DNA from 2 places in the Variovorax sp. 10N432 genome. Region 2 is predicted to be linked to the other one. Evidence: predicted binding sites of a transcription regulator. Region 2 holds the regulator's gene; the other holds the start of a gene.
The links. Region 2 encodes FliA, which starts transcription of late flagellar genes. Its sites were predicted from a motif close to CTAAAGTTTNNNNNNNNNNNGCCGNTA; they were not measured.
Positions count from the first base shown of each region.

Region 1: a site for FliA is predicted at 1,917-1,943, ahead of flgM (flagellar biosynthesis anti-sigma factor FlgM). Genes of this name have one in related genera too.

Region 1 covers NZ_JBFTHX010000033.1:53,957-59,726, forward strand. Annotated here, with positions in the region: gene AC1DF3_RS28280 (zinc-binding dehydrogenase) at 1-1,115, shown strand, start outside; gene AC1DF3_RS28285 (flagella synthesis protein FlgN) at 1,147-1,599, opposite strand; gene flgM (flagellar biosynthesis anti-sigma factor FlgM) at 1,596-1,889, opposite strand; gene flgA (flagellar basal body P-ring formation chaperone FlgA) at 2,013-2,714, opposite strand; gene flgB (flagellar basal body rod protein FlgB) at 2,927-3,334, shown strand; gene flgC (flagellar basal body rod protein FlgC) at 3,380-3,775, shown strand; gene AC1DF3_RS28310 (flagellar hook assembly protein FlgD) at 3,796-4,482, shown strand; gene flgE (flagellar hook protein FlgE) at 4,532-5,758, shown strand.
Region 2 covers NZ_JBFTHX010000024.1:40,875-54,924, forward strand. Annotated here, with positions in the region: gene AC1DF3_RS24570 (CheR family methyltransferase) at 1-397, shown strand, start outside; gene cheD (chemoreceptor glutamine deamidase CheD) at 394-1,053, shown strand; gene AC1DF3_RS24580 (protein-glutamate methylesterase/protein-glutamine glutaminase) at 1,050-2,135, shown strand; gene cheY (chemotaxis response regulator CheY) at 2,166-2,555, shown strand; gene cheZ (protein phosphatase CheZ) at 2,560-3,201, shown strand; gene flhB (flagellar biosynthesis protein FlhB) at 3,321-4,460, shown strand; gene flhA (flagellar biosynthesis protein FlhA) at 4,457-6,553, shown strand; gene flhF (flagellar biosynthesis protein FlhF) at 6,556-9,057, shown strand; gene AC1DF3_RS24610 (MinD/ParA family ATP-binding protein) at 9,068-9,949, shown strand; gene AC1DF3_RS24615 (RNA polymerase sigma factor FliA) at 9,991-10,725, shown strand; gene AC1DF3_RS24620 (porin) at 10,809-11,912, shown strand; gene AC1DF3_RS24625 (hypothetical protein) at 12,030-13,397, shown strand; gene AC1DF3_RS24630 (LysR family transcriptional regulator) at 13,417-14,050, opposite strand, start outside.

The sequences.
Region 1 (5,770 bases), on a different contig from region 2:
CCCTGCAGATCCGCTCGCTCGTCAGCCGCGACGGCCAACTCACCCTGTCGCTGGCCGAGGAGGCGATCGCCCAGCCGGCCGCCCACGAAGTGATCGTCCGGGTCGAGGCCGCGCCGATGAACCCGTCGGACCTCGGCCTGCTGTTCGGGGCCGCCGACCTGCGCACCGCCAAGGCGTCGGGCACGGCGTCCCGGCCGGTCGTCACCGCCGACATCCCCGAAGCCGCGCTGAAAAGCATGGCCGGTCGCCTGGACCAGTCGATGCAGGTCGGCAACGAAGGCGCCGGCGTGGTCGTCGCCGCGGGTGCCTCGCCCGAGGCCCAGGCGCTGCTGGGCAAGACCGTGGCGGCCCTCGGCGGCGCGATGTACACGCAGTACCGCACGATCGCCGCCGCCCAGTGCATGCCGCTGGCCGAAGGCCAGACGCCGGCCGAGGGCGCGTCCGCCTTCGTCAACCCGCTGACCGCGCTCGGCATGGTCGAGACCATGCGGCGGGAGGGCCACAAGGCCCTGGTCCACACCGCCGCCGCGTCCAACCTGGGGCAGATGCTGAACAGGATCTGCCTGCAGGACGGCATCCCGCTCGTCAACATCGTGCGCAAGAAGGAGCAGGAAGACATCCTGCGCGGCCTCGGCGCGAAGTACGTCTGCAACGCCACTTCGCCGACCTTCATGCAGGACCTGACCGATGCGCTGGTCGCCACCGGCGCCACCCTGGCCTTCGACGCCATCGGCGGCGGCAAGCTGGCCGGGCAAATCCTGACCTGCATGGAAGCGGCACTGAACAAGACCGCCACCGAATACAGCCGCTACGGCTCCAGCACCCACAAGCAGGTCTACATCTACGGCGGCCTCGACCGTGGCCCGACCGAGTTCACGCGCGGTTTCGGCATGACCTGGGGCATGGGGGGCTGGCTGCTGTTCCCGTTCCTGCAGAAGATCGGGCCCGAGGGCGCCGCGAAGCTCAAGGCGCGGGTGGCGGCCGAGCTCAAGACCACCTTCGCCAGCCACTACACGGCGGAACTCTCGCTGGTCGAGGCGCTGGACCTGGCGCAGATCGCCGTCTATTCGCGCCACGCGACCGGCGAGAAGGCCCTGCTCAACCCCAACAAGTGAATCGGCGCCCGCGGAGGGCGCCGAGAAGGCTTCAGCCGAGGGCGAGGCGGTTGCCGCCGCCGGCGGTCTTGCGCACCCCATCGGGGCCGTAGAACAACTGCACGCTCGATTGCAGGAAATGCAGCGCGCGCTGGGTGAAGTCGAGGTGCGTGTGGACCATCGAGCCATTGCGCATGTTGCGCGCCTTGGCGTCCTCGGCCAGTGCCAGCAGGGCGGTCCAGGCCTGGCGCGTGGCTTCGCCGGCGGCCGCCGCTGCGGCTTCGGCGCCGGCGGGGCCGGGTTCGAAGCCCAGTGCGACCTGCGCGGTTTCGCGCTGGCGGTCCAGCGTGGCCATCCGGTCCAGCAGGGCGATCTTCTCGTCGGTGATCGCCGTCAGCTCGCTGAAGCGGGCGTTGGCCATGGCTTGTTCTTCCTGGTCCAGCACGGCGAGGAATTCCTCGACGCAGGTCTTCTCGGCATGCAGGTAGAGCAGCATCGTGTTCATGGCTTGGCTTCCGGATCGAGCAGGTCGCGCACGCTGGCCAGCAGGCCGTCGGCGATGCGGTCGGGGTGGATTTGATAGCGGCCGGCGCGGATGTCCTCGCGGATCGCCGCGACCCGGGCGGCGTCGAAGTCGCCGCCGGGCGTGCCGGGCAGGGTGCGGACCTGGCCCATGGGCTGGGCACCGTCCGTGGCGGGCGCCGCAGCGCCATCGACGCCGCTCGCGGCGGCGGCTTGCGCCTTGGTCGGGCGGCTCTGGGGCGTGGCCGGGAGGCCGGATGGATCGATTTTCAAGATGGTTCCTCAAAGGGCTGACCCGTATATCGGCGGACGCAGCCAGAACTTTAGGTCGGAGTTTGCACAAATTGCGGGCGGCGCCCTAGCTGGAAAACCATGGGGGGCGGCAGCCCGGTGGCCCTATTGGGCGAGCCGGATCTGGCCGTCCTCGGTCGCAACGCCGGTCAGCAGGCGGCCGTCGCGGGTCTTGGCCTGGACGGTGGCGCCGACCTCGGCCCGGGTCAGGGCCTTGCCCTCGGTGCTGATCGTGAATCCGGGGCCCTGGGCCACCAGTTGCACGGTCTGGCCCTGCTGGATCGCGACCACGCCGCGCATCGACTCCTTGCGCAGCGGCGCGCCGGCGGCGATCCGGTTGGTGGCCACCACGCCCTGCAGCGCCGAAGCCTCCGTGACCACCGAGCGCGGCAGGTCGCCGAGGTCGCCGCTGCGCTCGGTGACGTCGGCCTCGCCCAGGGTCTGGCCGGCCTCGATCGCGCGCGCCGCGACGTAGTAGCGGCCCTCGATGGCCACCTGGACCGGCACGAAGCGGGTCCAGGGCTTGTCACCGCGGCAGCGCAGGCCGATGGAGATCCGGCCCCGGGGCGTCGCTCCATTGGGCAGGAAAGCCTCGTAGTCGTCGCAGGGCGGCAGTGCGGCGGTGGCCTTGGTGCTGAAGCTGGGCTTGCCGGGCAGTCCGTTGGACTGCCTCTGCAGCAGGCCTTCGATCGCGGCCCGGGCCGCTTCCGGCAGCTGCTGCGCCGCGGCGCCGTTGGCGCCCGCCATGGCCACCAGGGCGGGGATTGCGATGCGCAGCAAGCGGGTGCTGCAGAAGCGGTGTTGCATGGGGAAGCCTCGGCAAGCGCGGGTGGAAGACAGAAGGGGGACGGACACCGGCGCCAGGAGATTCTAGGAATCGAGCCCACGTCGCGAAGTCGCGAAGTGCTGGCGAAAACCCCCTTTGTTCAGCCCATTGCGAACGCGATGCATGCATAGACTCGCTTTCCATCTGTCGCCATGCCGTCTTGTGCGGACGCGACGTCAACCGATGGAACCCCATGATCGACAAGCTCGATGCGGCGCTCGCCTTCAACCGCGAAGCCCTCAATCTCCGGGCCCAGCGCCAGGAAGTGCTGGCGGCCAATATCGCCCACGCCGACACGCCGAACTACAAGGCGCGTGACTTCGACTTCGCCAGCCGGCTGACGCAGGCGGTGGAGCAGGGCCGGCAGTCGCAGTCCTTCGCGCTCGCCACGACCTCGTCGCGCCACCTGGCCGGCGAGTCGAAATCGATGCCCGACCAGGACCTGCTCTACCGCGTGCCCAGCCAGTCGAGCATCGACGGCAACACGGTCGAGATGGATGCCGAGCGCATCAACTTCGCCGACAACGCGCTGCGCTACGAGTCGAACCTGACGGTGATCAACGCCAAGATCAAGTCGCTGCTGTCGGCTGTGCAGCAGTAAGCGGCAGCCAGAAGAAAGAACGAAATGCCGCTTCCCAGCGCTTCCATGAACATCTTCAACGTGGCGGGTTCCGCCATGGCCGCGCAATCGCAGCGCATGAACGTGACCGCCAGCAACCTCGCCAACGCCGAGAGCGTGGCCGGCCCCGACGGCCAGCCTTACCGCGCCAAGCAGGTGGTGTTCGAGGTCGCGGGCTCGGGCGGGCAGGACATCGGCGGCGTCAAGGTCGCCGGCGTGATCGAGGACACCTCGCCCGCCAAGATGCTCTTCGACCCCAAGAACCCGCATGCCAACGCCGACGGCTATGTCGCGATGCCGAACGTCAACGTGGTCGAGGAGATGACCAACATGATCTCGGCTTCGCGCAGCTACCAGGCCAATGTCGAGGTCCTCAACACCGCCAAGACGCTGATGGTCAAGACACTGACCATCGGCCAGTAACAACACAGCAGAAAGATTCCATGGCCATCACCGACACCTCCTCGATCTCCGGCGCCAACGCGGCCAGCGCAGCGGCCAGCACCGCCAGCGTCTCCAACTCCGACAGCGAGCAGCGCTTCCTGAAGCTGCTGGTGACGCAGCTCAACAACCAGGACCCGCTCAATCCGATGGAGAACGCCGAGCTGACCTCGCAGCTGGCGCAGATGAGCACGGTGAGCGGCATCGAGAAGCTCAACAGCACGCTGTCGGGCCTGGTGAGCCAGACCGGCTCCAACCAGGTGCTGCAGGCGGCCTCGCTGATTGGCTACAACGTGCTGTCGCCGGGCAACACGCTCGCGACCAAGGTGGCGGAAGAGGGCAAGGACCCGGCCGTCCAGGCGTTCGCGGTCCAGCTGCCGGGAACGGCCGCCGATGTCGAGATCAAGATCGTCGACGCCTCGGGCAAGACCGTGCGCACGATCGAGGCCGGCGGCATGACCGAAGGCGTCAACGCCGTCACCTGGGACGGCAAGGACGACGCCGGAAACGTGGTGCCCGCGGGCAGCTACAAGTTCACCGTGGCCGCCAGCAACGGCGGCACGGCCGTGGAAGCCACGGCACTGACCTTCGCGCAGGTCGCGGCGGTCAAGCAGGGTGCGACCGGCGTCACGCTCGAACTGGCGTCGGGCCAGAGCATCGCGCTGTCCGACGTGCGCATGTTCCTCTGAGGCGCAGCGTGCTTCTCTTTTCTTCATTGCTTCGAAACAAGGATTCATCATGAGCTTTTCCCAGGGCGTCAGCGGGCTCGGCGTGGCCGCCGCGAACCTCGATGTGATCGGCAACAACATCGCCAACTCCGGCACCATCGGCTTCAAGTCCGCGGCCGCGACTTTTCAGGACATCTATGCCGGTTCGCGGATCGGGCTCGGCGCCTCGGTGTCGGGCGTGGTGCAGAACTTCACGCAGGGCGTGACCCAGAGCAGCAGCCGTCCGCTGGACGTCGCGATCCTGAGCGGCGACGGCTTCTTCCGCATGGCCAGCACCAGCGGCGAGATCATGTACACCCGCAACGGCCAGTTCACCAAGGACAAGGACGGCTACATCGTCAACGCCAACGGGCTGCGCCTGACCGGCTACGGCGTCAATGCCAGCGGCGGCATCAACGGCGGCACGCCGGCGGCGATCCAGATCCCGACCCAGGCCATGACGCCGAACGCGACCACCGGCGTCGACGCCGAGTTCAACCTCGACGCCCGCAGCACGGTGCCGACCAAGACGCCGTTCAACCCGACCGATTCGGCCACCTTCAACTACTCCAACGCCGCCGGCCCGGTCTACGACTCGCTCGGCAACGCGCACGACCTGTCGGTCTACTTCGTGAAGACCGCCGCCAACGCGTGGGACGTCTACGCCACGGCCGACGGCGTGCCGCTCAACGCCGGCGCCCCGATCTCCGGCGCCGCGCCCGGCATGACCTTCGACACCAACGGCAACCTCACCGCGCCTGCGAGCGGCGCGATCACCCTGCCGGCCATGACCTTCCCGAACGGATCGTCGCCGGTCAACATCAAGCTAGACCTCTCGGGCACCACGCAGTTCGGCACCGCCAACGGCATGAGCAAGCTGAGCCAGGACGGCTACACCTCCGGCGTGCTGACGTCCTTCTCGGTCAATCCGGACGGCACGATCACCGGCAAGTTCTCCAACGAGCAGTCCAAGCTGCTGGGCCAGGTGGTGCTTTCCTCCTTCGCGAACCCGAACGGCCTCGAGCCCAAGGGCGACAACATGTACGCCGAGACCCAGGCCTCGGGCGCGGCCCTCACCAGCACGCCGGGCGAAGGCACCAAGCAGGGCTCGCTGGCCGCGGGTGCGCTGGAGTCCTCCAACGTCGACCTGACCGCCGAGCTGGTCAACCTGATCGTCGCGCAGCGCAACTACCAGGCCAACGCACAGACCGTGAAGACGCAGGACCAGGTCATGCAGACGCTGATGAACATCCGCTGACGCGGGGTTCCG
Region 2 (14,050 bases):
GGCCCAGGCGGGCGTCTTCACCGCCGATCAGGTCAAGGCGCTGTCGCCCGAGCGGCTGCGCCGCTTCTTCAACAAGGGCACCGGGTCGAATGCCGGCAAGGTGCGCATCCGCCCCGAGGTCGCGCAGTTGGTGAAGTTCTCGCGCCTCAACCTGCTCGACCCGTCCTGGTCGGTCAAGGAGCCGCTGGATGCGATCTTCTGCCGCAACGTGATGATCTATTTCGACAAGCCGACGCAGAAGAAGGTGCTCGACCGCTTCGCGCCGCTGCTGAAGACCAACGGCCTGCTGTTCGCGGGCCATTCGGAGAACGCCTCGCTGGTCAACCAGACCTTCAGGCCGCTCGGGCAGACGGTGTACGAGCTGGCGCGCGCAAAGGGCAAGGCAGGGGTGCCATGAATGCTGTCGTGCCGGGGTCGCTGGCCAACCATCACTATTTCGACCGCGACGTCGGCAGCATGGCAGTCAAGCTGCTGCCTTCCGAGTACTTCGTGACCACCACCGACACGGTGCTGACCACGGTGCTGGGGTCGTGCGTGTCGGCCTGCATCCTCGACACCGACAACGGCGTCGCCGGCATGAACCACTTCATGCTGCCGGAGGAGGGCGACTCGGTCGCCCGCGACGCCACCGAGTCGATGCGCTACGGCGCCTACGCGATGGACGTGCTGATCCGCGAGTTGATCCGCTCCGGCGCCCGGCGCGAGCGGCTGCAGGCCAAGGTGTTCGGCGGCGCCGCGGTGCTGGCCAACATGACGACCCTCAACATCGGCGACCGCAATGCCGATTTCGTGCTGCGCTACCTCAAGTCCGAACGCATCAGCGTCGCGGCCCAGGACCTGCGCGGCCAGCATGCGCGCCGCGTCTGCTTCATGCCGGCGAGCGGCAAGGCGGTGGTGCGCAAGCTGCGGGGGCAGAACGACGTGCAGGCGATCCAGCGCGAGGAGGGCGAGCTGCTGCGCATGGCCCTGCCGCGACCGGCGCTCGACCTGCGCAAAACCAACGGCCCGGTCGGCGAGAGCCCGCCGTGGGCCAGAAGCAAAGGAAGCTGGTGAGCGCGAACAAGATCAAGGTGCTGTGCGTCGACGACTCGGCGTTGATACGCAGCGTGATGACCGAAATCATCAACAGCCAGCCGGACATGACGGTGGTGGGAACGGCCGCCGATCCGCTGGTGGGGCGCGACCTCATCAAGGTCACCAACCCAGACGTGCTGACGCTGGACGTCGAGATGCCGCGCATGGACGGCCTCGAGTTCCTCGAGAAGCTGATGCGGCTGCGGCCGATGCCGGTGGTGATGGTGTCGTCGCTGACCGAGCGCGGGTCGGAGATCGCGCTGCGCGCGCTCGAACTGGGCGCGATCGACTTCGTGACCAAGCCGCGGCTGGGCGTGCGCGACGGCCTGCTCAACTACACCGAGCTGATCGCCGCCAAGATCCGCACCGCCGCCAGTGCACGGCTGCTGCCGTCGCGGCATGCCGCGTCGGCCCGGCCGGCGGGCGAGCACGCGCCCGAGGCACTGCTGCGCAGCCCGTTGCTGAGCACCGAGAAGCTGATCATCATCGGCGCCTCCACCGGCGGCACCGAGGCGATCCGCGAGGTGCTGCAGCCGCTGCCGCCGGACAGTCCCGCAATCCTGATCGCGCAGCACATGCCCTCGGGCTTCACCAAGTCCTTCGCCCAGCGGCTCGACGGCCTGTGCCGCATCACGGTCAAGGAAGCCGAGCACGGCGAGCGGGTGCTGCCGGGCTATGCCTACATCGCGCCGGGTGGCTTCCACCTGTCGCTCGGCCGCAGCGGCGCCAACTATGTGGCGCATCTCGACCAGGAGCCGCCGGTGAACCGGCACCGCCCTTCGATCGACGTGCTGTTCGACTCGGCCGCCAGGCATGCCGGCAAGAACGCGATCGGAATGATCCTCACCGGCATGGGCAAGGACGGCGCCGAGGGGCTGCTGCGCATGAAGCGCGCCGGCGCCCACACCTTCGCCCAGGACGAGGCGAGCTGCGTCGTCTTCGGTATGCCGAAGGAAGCCATCGCGATCGGCGCGGCCGACGAGGTGGCGCCGCTGGGCGAGATGGCGCGCCGCGTGCTGGCGCACCTGCGCACCTTCGGTGCGCGCACGAATCGGGTTTGACAACGAACTGTTTGAGTGGAGAGAAACGTGATTGACAAGAGCATCAAGATCCTGGTCGTGGATGACTTCCCGACCATGCGCCGCATCGTGCGCAACCTGTTGAAGGAGCTCGAGTTCCTCAACGTCGATGAAGCGGAGGACGGCGCCGCCGGCCTCGAGAAACTGCGCGGCGGCAGTTTCGGCTTCGTGGTGTCGGACTGGAACATGCCCAACATGGACGGCCTGACCATGCTGCAGAACATTCGCGCCGATCCCGAGTTGGGCAAGCTGCCGGTGCTGATGGTCACGGCCGAAGCCAAGAAGGAAAACATCGTCGCGGCGGCCCAGGCCGGCGCGAACGGCTATGTGGTCAAGCCTTTCACGGCCGCCACGCTCGAAGAGAAGATCACCAAGATCTTCGAAAAACTGGCGAAGGGGTGAGGCCATGAGCAAGAACGCGTTCGACGCCGAACAAGGGAACACCGCTGAAGAGTTGCTGGGCCGCATCGGGCAGTTGACGCGTCAGTTGCGCGAAGGACTGCGCGAGCTGGGCCTCGACAAGGAAGTCGCCAAGGCGGCGCAGGCCATTCCCGATGCGCGCGACCGGCTGGCCTACGTCGCCGCGACCACCGAGCGGGCGGCCCATCGCGCGCTCAATGCCATCGATGTCGCGCAGCCGCTGCAGGAGGGGCTGGCGAGCGACGCCAAGGGCCTGAGCAAGCGCTGGGACGAGTGGTTCGCCGACCCGATCGAGCTCGACCATGCGCGCGAGCTCGTGATGGACACGCGCGGCTTCCTGCAGGACGTGCCGCAGAAGACCAATGCCATCAACTCGCAGCTGATGGAAATCCTGATGGCGCAGGACTTTCAGGACCTGACGGGCCAGGTCATCAAGAAGATGATGGAAGTGGTCAACGACGTCGAGACCCAGCTGCTGCAGGTGCTGATCGACAACTCGCCGGCCGAGAAGCGGCAGGAGATCGTCAGCAACAGCCTGCAGAACGGCCCGCAGATCGTGCCCGGCAATCCCGATGCGGTGGCCGACCAGTCGCAGGTCGACGATCTGCTGGAGAGCCTTGGCTTCTGAGGCCTCGATCGAGCGAGAAGGAGGGCGATTGCGCTCTTGATCGGGCGATTGTTCCGGCCCTCCGAATCGAATAATCAGTCATGTGCAGGCGTTTCTCGCCTGCTGCTCCAGGAGCATGAATGGCTGAGGAAAGCGATCTCGAAAAAACGGAACCCGCCTCCGAGCGGCGCCTCGAAAAGGCGCGCGAGGAAGGCAATGTGGCCCGCTCCCGCGAGCTGACCACGCTGGTGATGCTGTCGACGGCCATCGGCGGGCTCTGGTTCACCGCCGAGTCGCTCGGCGCCACCCTCAGCGCCGCCTTGCGCCGCGGCCTGCAGTTCGAGCGCGGCATCGCCTACGAGCCCCAGCAGATGCTGGCCCGCACCGCCTGGATGGTGATGCAGACCTTGCTGGCGATGGCCCCCCTGTTCGCCATGATGGTGGTGGCCGCGGTGGTGGCGCCGATGATGCTCGGCGGCTGGCTGCTGTCGGGCAAGGCGGTCTCGCCGAACTTCGGCAAGCTCGACCCGCTGGCCGGAATCGCGCGCATGTTCTCGACCCAGTCGCTGGCCGAGCTGATCAAGGCACTCGCCAAGTCGCTGCTGATCGGCGGCGTCGCCTACCTGGTCATCATGGATGACCTCGAGCACGTCATGGCGCTGCTCGGCCAGCCCGAGTCGACCGCCTTGCCGCACACCATCATGCTGGTCGGGCGCAGCTGCGCCCTGATCGCGGCGGCGCTGGTGCTGGTGGCGCTGGTCGACGTGCCCTGGCAGCTCTGGACCTACTACAAGAAACTGCGCATGTCGCGCGAGGACGTGCGCCAGGAGCACAAGGAAAGCGAAGGCGACCCGCACATCAAGGCCCAGATCCGCCGCCAGCAGCAGGCGATCGCCAAGCGCCGGATGATGGCCGAGGTGCCGAAGGCGGACATCGTGGTCACCAACCCGACCCATTTCGCGGTCGCGCTGAAGTACATCGACGGCGCCATGCGCGCCCCGCGCGTGGTGGCCAAGGGCACCGACCTGGTGGCGCAGCGCATCCGCGAGATCGCGGCCGACAACAAGGTCGCGATCCTCGAGGCGCCGCCGCTCACGCGGGCGCTCTACAAGCACACCCGCCTGGGCGACGAGATTCCCTCGGGCCTCTACACCGCCGTGGCCGAGGTGCTGGCCTGGGTCTATCAGCTCAAGCGCTGGAAATCCGAAGGCGGCGAGGCGCCGCGCATGCCGACCGACGTCGCCGTTCCTGACGAACTTCAATACACCGTGCCCGTATGAACGCGATGACCAACCTGATGCGTCTGCCGACGCAGTTCTTCTCCGGCAACCAGTTCAAGGGACTGGCCGGGCCGATTCTCATCATCATGATCCTGAGCATGATGGTGCTGCCGCTGCCGGCCTTCCTGCTCGACCTGCTGTTCACCTTCAACATCGCGCTGTCGGTGATGGTGCTGCTGGTCAGCATGTACACCATGAAGGCGCTCGACTTCGCCGCCTTCCCCGCCGTGCTGCTGTTCTCGACCCTGCTGCGGCTGTCGCTCAACGTGGCCTCCACCCGCGTGGTGCTGATGCACGGCCACACCGGCCCCGATGCCGCCGGCAAGGTGATCGAGGCCTTCGGCCACTTCCTGGTCGGCGGCAACTTCGCGGTCGGCGTGATGGTCTTCATCATCCTGGTGCTGATCAACTTCATGGTGATCACCAAGGGTGCGGGCCGGATCGCCGAGGTCGGCGCGCGCTTCATGCTCGACGCCATGCCCGGCAAGCAGATGGCGATCGACGCCGACCTCAACGCCGGGCTGATCGGCGAGGACATCGCCCGCAAGCGCCGCACCGAAGTCGCGCAGGAGGCCGACTTCTACGGCTCGATGGACGGCGCCAGCAAGTTCGTGCGCGGCGACGCGGTTGCGGGCTTGCTGATCATGGTCATCAACATCATCGGCGGCCTGGTGGTCGGCGTGGCGCAGCACGGGCTCGACTTCTCGACCGCCGGCAAGACCTACACGCTGCTGGCGATCGGCGACGGCCTGGTGGCGCAGATCCCGGCGCTGGTGATCTCGACCGCGGCCGGCGTGATCGTCTCGCGCGTGACCACCGACGAGGACGTCGGCAGCCAGCTCACGGGCCAGCTGTTCTCCAACCCGCAGGTGCTGTTCCTGACCGCCGGCATCATCGGCCTGATGGGCCTGATCCCGGGCATGCCGAACCTGGCTTTCCTGCTCATCGCCGGCGGCCTCGCCTGGCTCGGCCACAACCTGCTCAAGCGCAAGCCGAAGCAGGCGGCCGAAAAAGCCGCCGCCGCGGCCCAGGCCGCGCTGCCGGCAGCCCCCGAGGCGGCCGAAGCCAGCTGGGACGACATCGCGCTGGTCGATCCGCTCGGCATGGAGGTCGGCTACCGGCTGATCCCGCTGGTCGACCAGTCGCAGCAGGGCGAGCTGCTCGGCCGCATCAAGAGCATCCGCAAGAAGATCGCGCAGGAGATCGGCTTCCTGGTGCCGGTGGTTCACATCCGCGACAACCTCGAGATCAAGCCGAACACCTATGTCATCAGCCTGAAGGGGGTGGAGATCGGGCGCGGCGAGGCCTTCCCGAACCAGTGGATGGCGATCAACCCGGGACAGGTCACGGGCAGCCTGCCCGGCACGCCGACCCAGGACCCGGCCTTCGGCCTGCCGGCGGTGTGGATCGACGGCAACCTGCGCCAGCAGGCGCAGATCCACGGCTACACGGTGGTCGATGCCTGCACCGTGATGGCGACCCACCTCAACCACCTGATCCAGACCCATGCCGCCGAGCTGCTGGGCCGCCAGGAAGTGCAGCAGCTGCTCGACCAGATCGCCAAGACGGCGCCGAAGCTGACCGAGGACCTGGTGCCGAAGCTGATCTCGCTGAGCACGCTGCACAAGGTGCTGCAGAACCTGCTCGGGGAAGAGGTGCCGATCCGTGACATGCGCACCATCCTCGACGTGCTGGCCGAGCATGCGCCGACCGTCAAGGACGCGACCGAACTCACGACGCTGGTCCGCCTGGCCCTGGGCCGCGCGATCACGCAGCAGCTGTTCCCGGGCGATGCCGAGCTGCAGGTGATCGGGCTCGACGGCTCGCTCGACAGCGTGCTGCAGCAGGCCATGACCAGCAGCAGCGGCATCGAGCCCGGCCTGGCCGACAACCTGCTGCGCCAGGCGCAGGCCGCCATCGTGCGCCAGGAGCAGATGGGCCTGGCGCCGGTGCTGGTCGTCCAACACGCATTGCGCGTGCTGCTGTCGCGCTTCCTGCGCCGCAGCCTGCCGCAACTCAAGGTGCTCTCCCATGCGGAGATCCCTGACTCTCGCAACATCAAGATCACCGCCACCATCGGAGGAAGAGTTTGAACATGTCTACAGACGTGCGGACCACGGCCCGCAAATTCGTCGCGGCGACCAGCCGCGAAGCCCTGCGCCTGGTCCGCGAGGCACTCGGTGCCGAAGCCATCGTGCTGAACCATCGCGCGACACCCGAGGGCGTCGAGATCGTCGCCATGGTCGAAGGCGAGATGACGCAGGCGGTGGCGAGTGCCGCGCCGGTCGTGCCTGTCAGGGCGCCGCTGCCGGCAGCGCCGGTCGCCCCGGTGATGCCGGTCGCCCCGGCAATGCCGGCGCTGCCGGCGATGGCGATGCCCGTGGCCGCCCCGGCCGTCGCGCCGGCGCCCGCCGCCCCCGTGGCCCGCGCGCCCGCCGCTGCGCCCGCACCGGCCGACATGGTCATGAACGAGCTCCATTCGATGCGCGGCATGCTCGAGGAGCAGCTCGCCAGCGTGGTCTGGAACGACCGCCAGCGCCAGGACCCGGTGCGCGGCCGCCTGCTGCGCACCTTGCTCGGTGCCGGCTTCAGCGCCAAGCTGTCGAAGGCCATGCTCGAGAAGCTCCCGACCGGCCAGAGCTATGCCGAAGGCATGGCCTTCGCGCGTGCCGAACTGATTCGCGCGGTGCCGGTGCACGAGGACGAGGACGCCCTGCTCGCGCAAGGCGGCGTGTATGCGCTCATGGGCCCGACCGGGGTCGGCAAGACCACCACCACCGCCAAGCTGGCGGCGCGCTGCGTGATGCGCTTCGGTGCCGACAAGCTGGCCCTGGTGACCACCGACAGCTACCGCATCGGCGCCTACGAGCAGCTGCGCATCTACGGCCAGATCCTCGACGTGCCGGTGTTCGCGGTCAAGGATGCGGCCGACCTGCACCTGGTGCTGCAGGACCTGCGCGACAAGCACATGGTGCTGATCGACACGGTCGGCATGAGCCAGCGCGACCGCTCGGTGTCGGACCAGATCGCGATGCTGTGCAACAGCCACCGCCCGGTCAAGCGGCTGCTGCTGCTCAACGCCACCAGCCACGGCGACACCCTCAACGAGGTGGTGCATGCCTATCGCAACGGCGGTGGCGGCAACGAGCTGGCGGGCTGCATCTTCACCAAGGTCGACGAGGCCACCCATCCCGGCGCGCTGATCGACACCGTCATCCGCCACCGGCTGCCGGTGCACTACATCTCCAGCGGGCAGAAGGTGCCCGAGAACCTCATGCTGGCGGACCGCGCGCAGCTGGTCGACAGCGTGTTCCAGCCGCGCCGCCACAACCCCCTGTTCGTGCCGGCCGAGGCCGACATGCAGGACGACGCCGCGGGCGCGGCGCCGTCGGCCCAGGTCGTGCAGGCGCAGGCCGAGGCCGAGCGGCTGCGGCTGCAATACCAGAACCTGATCCGCGCCATGGCGCACGATGCCCAGGAACTGGCGACCGCGGCCGGCGCGCTGGCCGGTGCCCAGATCGGCTTCGAGGGCGCACGCCGGCTGTGGCGCAACGCGGGTGACGAGGCGGTTGGCCAGAAGGCCGTGCTGGAGGACCTGATGGTGCAGGCGCGCAGCGAGGTCGCAGCCGGCTGCGAGACGCACGTGCTGGCGCTCTCGGGCCAGGTCGGCCTGCGATCCGACGAGGGCGGCGACGCCTACGAATGCCAGGGCAGCTTGCTGCTGTCGGATCGCAGCGGCCTGCCGCTGGCGGCGCCCAACCAGTGGCTGTCGACGGCGGCGGTGGCCGGGGGCGCGGAGACGCGGCGCAAGCCGGGGCTGCGCCAGGTCCAGTGGTTGCGCCAACAGTCGCTCGGCCGCACGCTGGTGCACGTGCTGCCGCGCCTGCCGATGCCCGAGTCGATGGTCGAGTGGCAGGCCCAGGGCCAGCGCTGGCTGGCGCGCGCGCCCGGCGCGACGGCGGTGATCGACCCCGTGACCGAAGCGCCGGGCAAGCTGGCCCGGCTCGGCCTCGAATTCGGCCCGGCGCGCCCCGTGAGCTTCCGCGGCAAGCCGGCGCTGCAATGCGAGGCACAGGCCGAGGTGCTGCTGCGCCTCGGCGCCTCGGCGACGATCGACCGCCAGTCGCTGCCGCTGCTGCGCTGCGTCGTCACCCGCGTCCTCGATGCACGCGGCCAGAAGATCCTGGCCCAGAGCTACCTGCTGTCGAACCTCGGCAGCGAGGTGAGCGCGCAGCAGCTCGCGCAATGGCAGGGCTGGGCGGCGGAGGCCGATCCCTGCTTCCGCCTGCTGCGCCAGGGCGTGCAGCTGATCGGCGGCATGGGCGAACTGGGCGATCCGGACATGATGAAGCGGCTGCTGATCGCCGGCCAGGTCGGCACCACCGTGTGGCGGCTGCTGCAGGCCAGGGGCGAGTGGGCCGACCGCACGCGGGTGCTGCTGAACCAGCTCTCGGGCCGCCCGGCGCGCTCGAGCCGGCCGCTGACCGGCAACGCGCTGTATGTCGGCGTGGGCAAGCTCTTCATGCTGCTCGAGGCCCTGGGCACCGAGTCCACCGCGCCGACGCAGCCGGCCCGGGTGCTGGCGCCGCAAGGTTGAGGAGCCGCACATGACCAAGCTGGTTGCAGATCAGGCCGACGGATTGCGGCGCCTGCTGGCCCATACGCCCACGCGCGTCGTCGCGGTCGCGGCCATGGGCCCGGGCGGCGGCGCCACGGAGGCCGCCATGAACCTCGGCGCGGCCCTTGTCCAGCAGGGCAGGGACGTGCTGGTGCTCGACGAACACGGCGGGACGGCAGCGGCGATTTGCGCCGCCTGGGCGATCGATCCGCTCGGCGACCTGGCCGACGTGGCCGACCGGCGGCTGACCTGCGAGGGCGCGATCGCCCGGGCCGGCTGCGGTGTCGGCGTGCTGCCGGCGCCGCTCGGCGACCGGCATGCCGAGATCGATCCGCGCCTGCTGTGCCGCGGCGGCGTGGTGCTGATCGCCGCCCGGATCGACGGCGAAGGCCGGCTGTCGGCGCTGGCCCAGGCAGCCGACGAGCTGCTGCTGGTGCTGCAGCCGAACGCCGCGTCGATCACTTCGGCGTACGCGGGCATCAAGCGCCTGCACTATGCGCATGGACTGAAGCAGCTGCGCTTCCTGGTCGACGGCGTGGCCGGGCCCGAGGAGGCGCAGCAGATCACCACCAACCTCGCGAGCACCGGCAGCCGCTACCTCGCGGTGTCGCTGGAAGCGGCCGGGTGGGTGCGCGCCGATCCGCATCTGGCGGACGCCCGCCGGCTGCGCCAGAGCGTGGTCGAGGCCTTCCCGGCCAGCGCGGCGGCGGTCGACTTCCGCCGCGTCGCGGTCGACATGGGCGGCTGGCCCTGGCGCACGCGTGCGCCCGCGGCCCGTCCCGCCCGCGCCGTGGCGCCGCCATCGCACGGGCCGCGGGTCGAGCTGCCGCGGGGCCGTGCGATGGCCGCGGCGCGCTTCGCCATCGCCTGAGCCGGCGAACCGAACAACCGACATGCAACGAAGGAGCGCACGTGTACACCGCACAGGGCACCATTGAGAAGTCTCACCTGCTGGCGCAGCACCAGCCGCTGGTCCGGCGCATCGCGCTGCAGATGATCGCCAAGCTGCCCGCGAGCGTCGAGCTCGACGACCTGATCCAGGCCGGCATGCTGGGCCTGCTGGACGCATCGAGCCGCTACCAGGACAACAAGGGCGCGCAGTTCGAGACCTTCGTGAGCCAGCGCATCCGTGGCGCCATGCTCGACGAGCTGCGCGCGAGCGACTGGGGCTCTCGCGGGCTGCGCCAGTCGGCGCGGGCGGTCGAGAAGGCGGTCCATGCGCTCGAGCACCGGCTCGGCCGGGCGCCCACCGAAGGGGAGATCGCGAAGGAGATGAAGATCGACCTCGAGGCCTACCAGTCGCTGCTGCAGGAGATCCAGGGCTGCCAGCTGGTCTATGTCGAGGACTTCGCCAAGGGCGAGGCCGAGAACCCCTTCCTCGACCTGCATGCGCAACAGGCGCGCAAGGGCCAGGGCGCGAGCGACGACCCGCTCGAGCAGCTGATGGAGAGCGGCTTCCGCCACCAGCTGATCGATGCCATCTCGGCGCTGCCCGAGCGCGACCAGCTGCTGCTCAACCTGTACTACGAGGAGGAGCTGAACCTGCGCGAGATCGGCGCCATCCTCGAAGTGAGCCAGAGCCGGGTCTGCCAGCTGCACAGCCAGGCGATCAGCCGGCTGCGGGCCCGGCTGAAGGACATCCTCTAGGCGCGAAATCGTCGCCTCCGGTGCGCATCGCTCGTCTATCATCGCCGGCGGAGCGGGTGCGCAATGCGCAGAGGAGCAGCCCAATGAACAGAGCCAGTCTTGCGGCCATCGCGGGGAGTGCCTTGTGCGCCTCGGGAGCGGCCTTCGCCCAGACGAGCCAGGTGCAGGGCCCGGTCACCGGCAGCAGCGTCACGCTGTTCGGCGTGGCCGACGCGGCGGTGGCCTACGGCAGCGGCAGCATCGCCACCAAGACCCAGCTGATCAGCAGCGGCAACACCGCCTCGCGCCTCGGCTTTCGCGGCATCGAGGATCTGGGCGGCGGCCTGGGGGCGGGCTTCTGGCTCGAAGCGGGCGTCAGTCTGGACACCGGCACCGGGGTCGCGGGCAACACCAACAACCAGGCGAGCGGTGTCACCTCGGCCGACGCCTTGAGCTTCAACCGTCGCTCCACGATCAGCCTGTTCGATCTCTGGGGCGAGCTGCGGCTGGGCCGCGATTTCACGGCCCACTACCGCAACCGCACCGACGTCGATCCCTTCGACAACAACGGCGTCGGCACGATCCAGCCGCAGGCCGGCTCGATCGCCGGGCCGACTTCGCCCCGGGCCTCGAACATGGTGGGCTATTTCCTGCCGCCGGGCCTGGGCGGCTTCTTCGGCGAAGTGCAGTACTTCATGGGCGAGAACCAGAAGCACACGCCGGGCGCCGACGACGGCACCGGCTTCAGCGGCCGCGTGGGCTGGCGCTCGGGCCCCTTCGGGATCGCGGTCGCGACGGCCCTCACCGACTACCAGCAGACCCCGACCAACGGCGACATCCGATCGACCAATGTCGGCGCCAGCTACGACTTCCAGATCGTCGAGGTCTCGGCCGGCTACTACCGCGACAAGGTCGAGAGCTTCCAGCCCGTCACCGCGACCGGCTATGCGGTCGGCTTCATCGTGCCGGTCGGCATCGACCAGATCAAGTTCGCCTGGTCGCGCTACGGCACCGATGCCATCGGCGATCCGGCGGCGCGCAAGCTGTCCCTGGGCTATGTCTACAGTTTCTCGAAGCGCTCGGTGGCCTATGCGACCTACTCGCACCTGAGCAACAGCGGCGGCTCGGCGGTCGGCCTGAACGGCTCGATCACGGCGCCCGACCGCAGTTCGAACGGGTACGACCTCGGGTTGCGCCACAGCTTCTGATCGGGGCTGGTTCCGTCCGGGCGGCGGGGGGGCCGCCAGCCAGCGCTTGCCATCAAGAATTTGTTACAGTGTGTTTCATTCGAAAACACAACAACACAACTTGGTGGAGACCAGCGAATGAGAAAGTGGAACCTTGCCGCAGGCATCCTGGCTGCGGTGGCTTTGGCATCGTGTGGCGGCGGTGGAGGCGGCGGCGGCGGAGGCCTGGCGGGCTTTGCCGCCAAGCCGGCCTTGACCACCTCGGTGAAGATCAACGGGCAGGCCGCGACGGCCCAGAGCGCGGACCTGTACGCCGTGAAGCCCGGCGACAAGGTGGAGATCACGCCGAGCCAGAACGTCTCCTGGACCAGCAGCAGTGCGCCGGCCGGCATCACCGCCAACGCCCTGGCCAGCACGCCCACCCAATGGAGCGCGCAGCTGGTCAACGAGACCGCCTCGGCGGCCACCTACACGGTGACCGCGTCGGCAAGCGCCGATGCGTCAAGCACCAGGTCGCTGCAGTTCGCCGTGTCGGGCGGCGATGCGCGCAACGGAAGCTACAAGGCCTTCGCCACCAACGGCAGCCGGCAGACCCTCGCGCTCAACTTCGACACCGGCGCCTACAGCTGGACCGACAGCAACAATGCCGTCGTCAGCGGCAGCTTTGCCGCGGATGCGAATGAGGCTGGCACCTATGTGTTCCAGTCCGCCCGGATTGCCACGGCGGCGAACACGGCGCGCTTTCATCTCAACCAGGACACCGTGATCGGCGCATTCCCCTTCGCCGTGACCCAGTCGGCGAACGAGGCCTTCGCGATCCAGCCCTTCTTGGCCTCGCGGGCGCTCGAAACGCAGCAGGCGGCGCTCGATGGCGTCTACAACCGCTTCGGCATCGACGTCGGCCCGACGATCCAGACCTCCGACATCTCGCAGTTCGAGATCTCGGCAGGGGGAACGAAGCTGGTGCGCTGCAACGACGCCAACATCTCCCGGATCGAGCTCTGCCAGCCCGCTGACCAGCAGACCTGGCTGATCTCCCCCGGCAGCGCGAGTGGCATGTGGACCATGACCGAAGCGGCTACGCCTTCGAACACCGCCAACATCGCGCTCGCGCGCATTGGCGACCAGAAGATCTTCCTGATCGCGGGCAAGTCCGCGAGCGACCCGCGCACCGCCGTGTTCCGGATCGGCGTGCCCGAGGGCACGGCCTGGCCTGCCGGCACCGGCTATGGTTCTGCCACGCCGGGCTCGTGGGGCCGCGTACAGGTTGCGGCCAACAACACGTCGACGCGCAACGGCGTGGCGACCGATGGCAGCGTGGTCCAGACCTTCAACACCTTCTATCCGATGGGCACCAGCCAACCGAGAGGAATGCGCCTGCTGCCCAACACGACCACCGGCGCGACCTACTTCGCCATGCAGGGCGCCAAGCTCTTCGCCATCATCGGCGCCAACGATCCCGCGCATGGCACCAACGGCTATCTGCAGCTCAGCTTGATGGACTGAGGCCGCGCAAGCGGCTGCTTCAGCGTATTCGCCGCGCTCGATCGCCTCGCCCGCCGCGGCCTGGCCTTGCCTCCAGGCGCGCGAGCTCGCCGGCCGCATTCGCAAAGCTCGCGCGGATGAAGTCGAACGCCCGCGCAGCTGCGGGCACCAGCGTGCGGCCGGCACGATGGACGATTCCGAGCGTCAAGTCCAGGTCGAGCCGCGGCGTCACGTCGATCGGAACCACGACGCCGGCCTTCAGCGGATCGAGCACGGCGATGGCGGTCGATGGCGTGACGGCATCGCTGGATGCCAGCAGCGCGTGGACGGTGCCGAGATCGCTGGTGCTGAGCGCGAAGTGGTCGCTGATCGGCATGCCGAGGCCATACAGGTCCGCGATCCTGCGCTCGACGGATTCGTCGGCATAGCCCGCGGCAATGAGCGGATAGGCAGCAAGATCGGCCATCGTCACGTTGCGCCTGGCCGAGAGCGGATGCGCCGCGCGGGCGAACCAGCCGAAGGTGCACGGGTAGATCGGCTCGGTCACCATGTCGCGCTCGCGCCGGGCGATGCGGACGTCGCCGATGAAAAAATCGAGCCGCTCCTTCCGCAAGGCCTCGTGCAGCACGTCGGTGCTCTGGACCATGGCGCTGACACGCAGCCCCGGCGCCTTG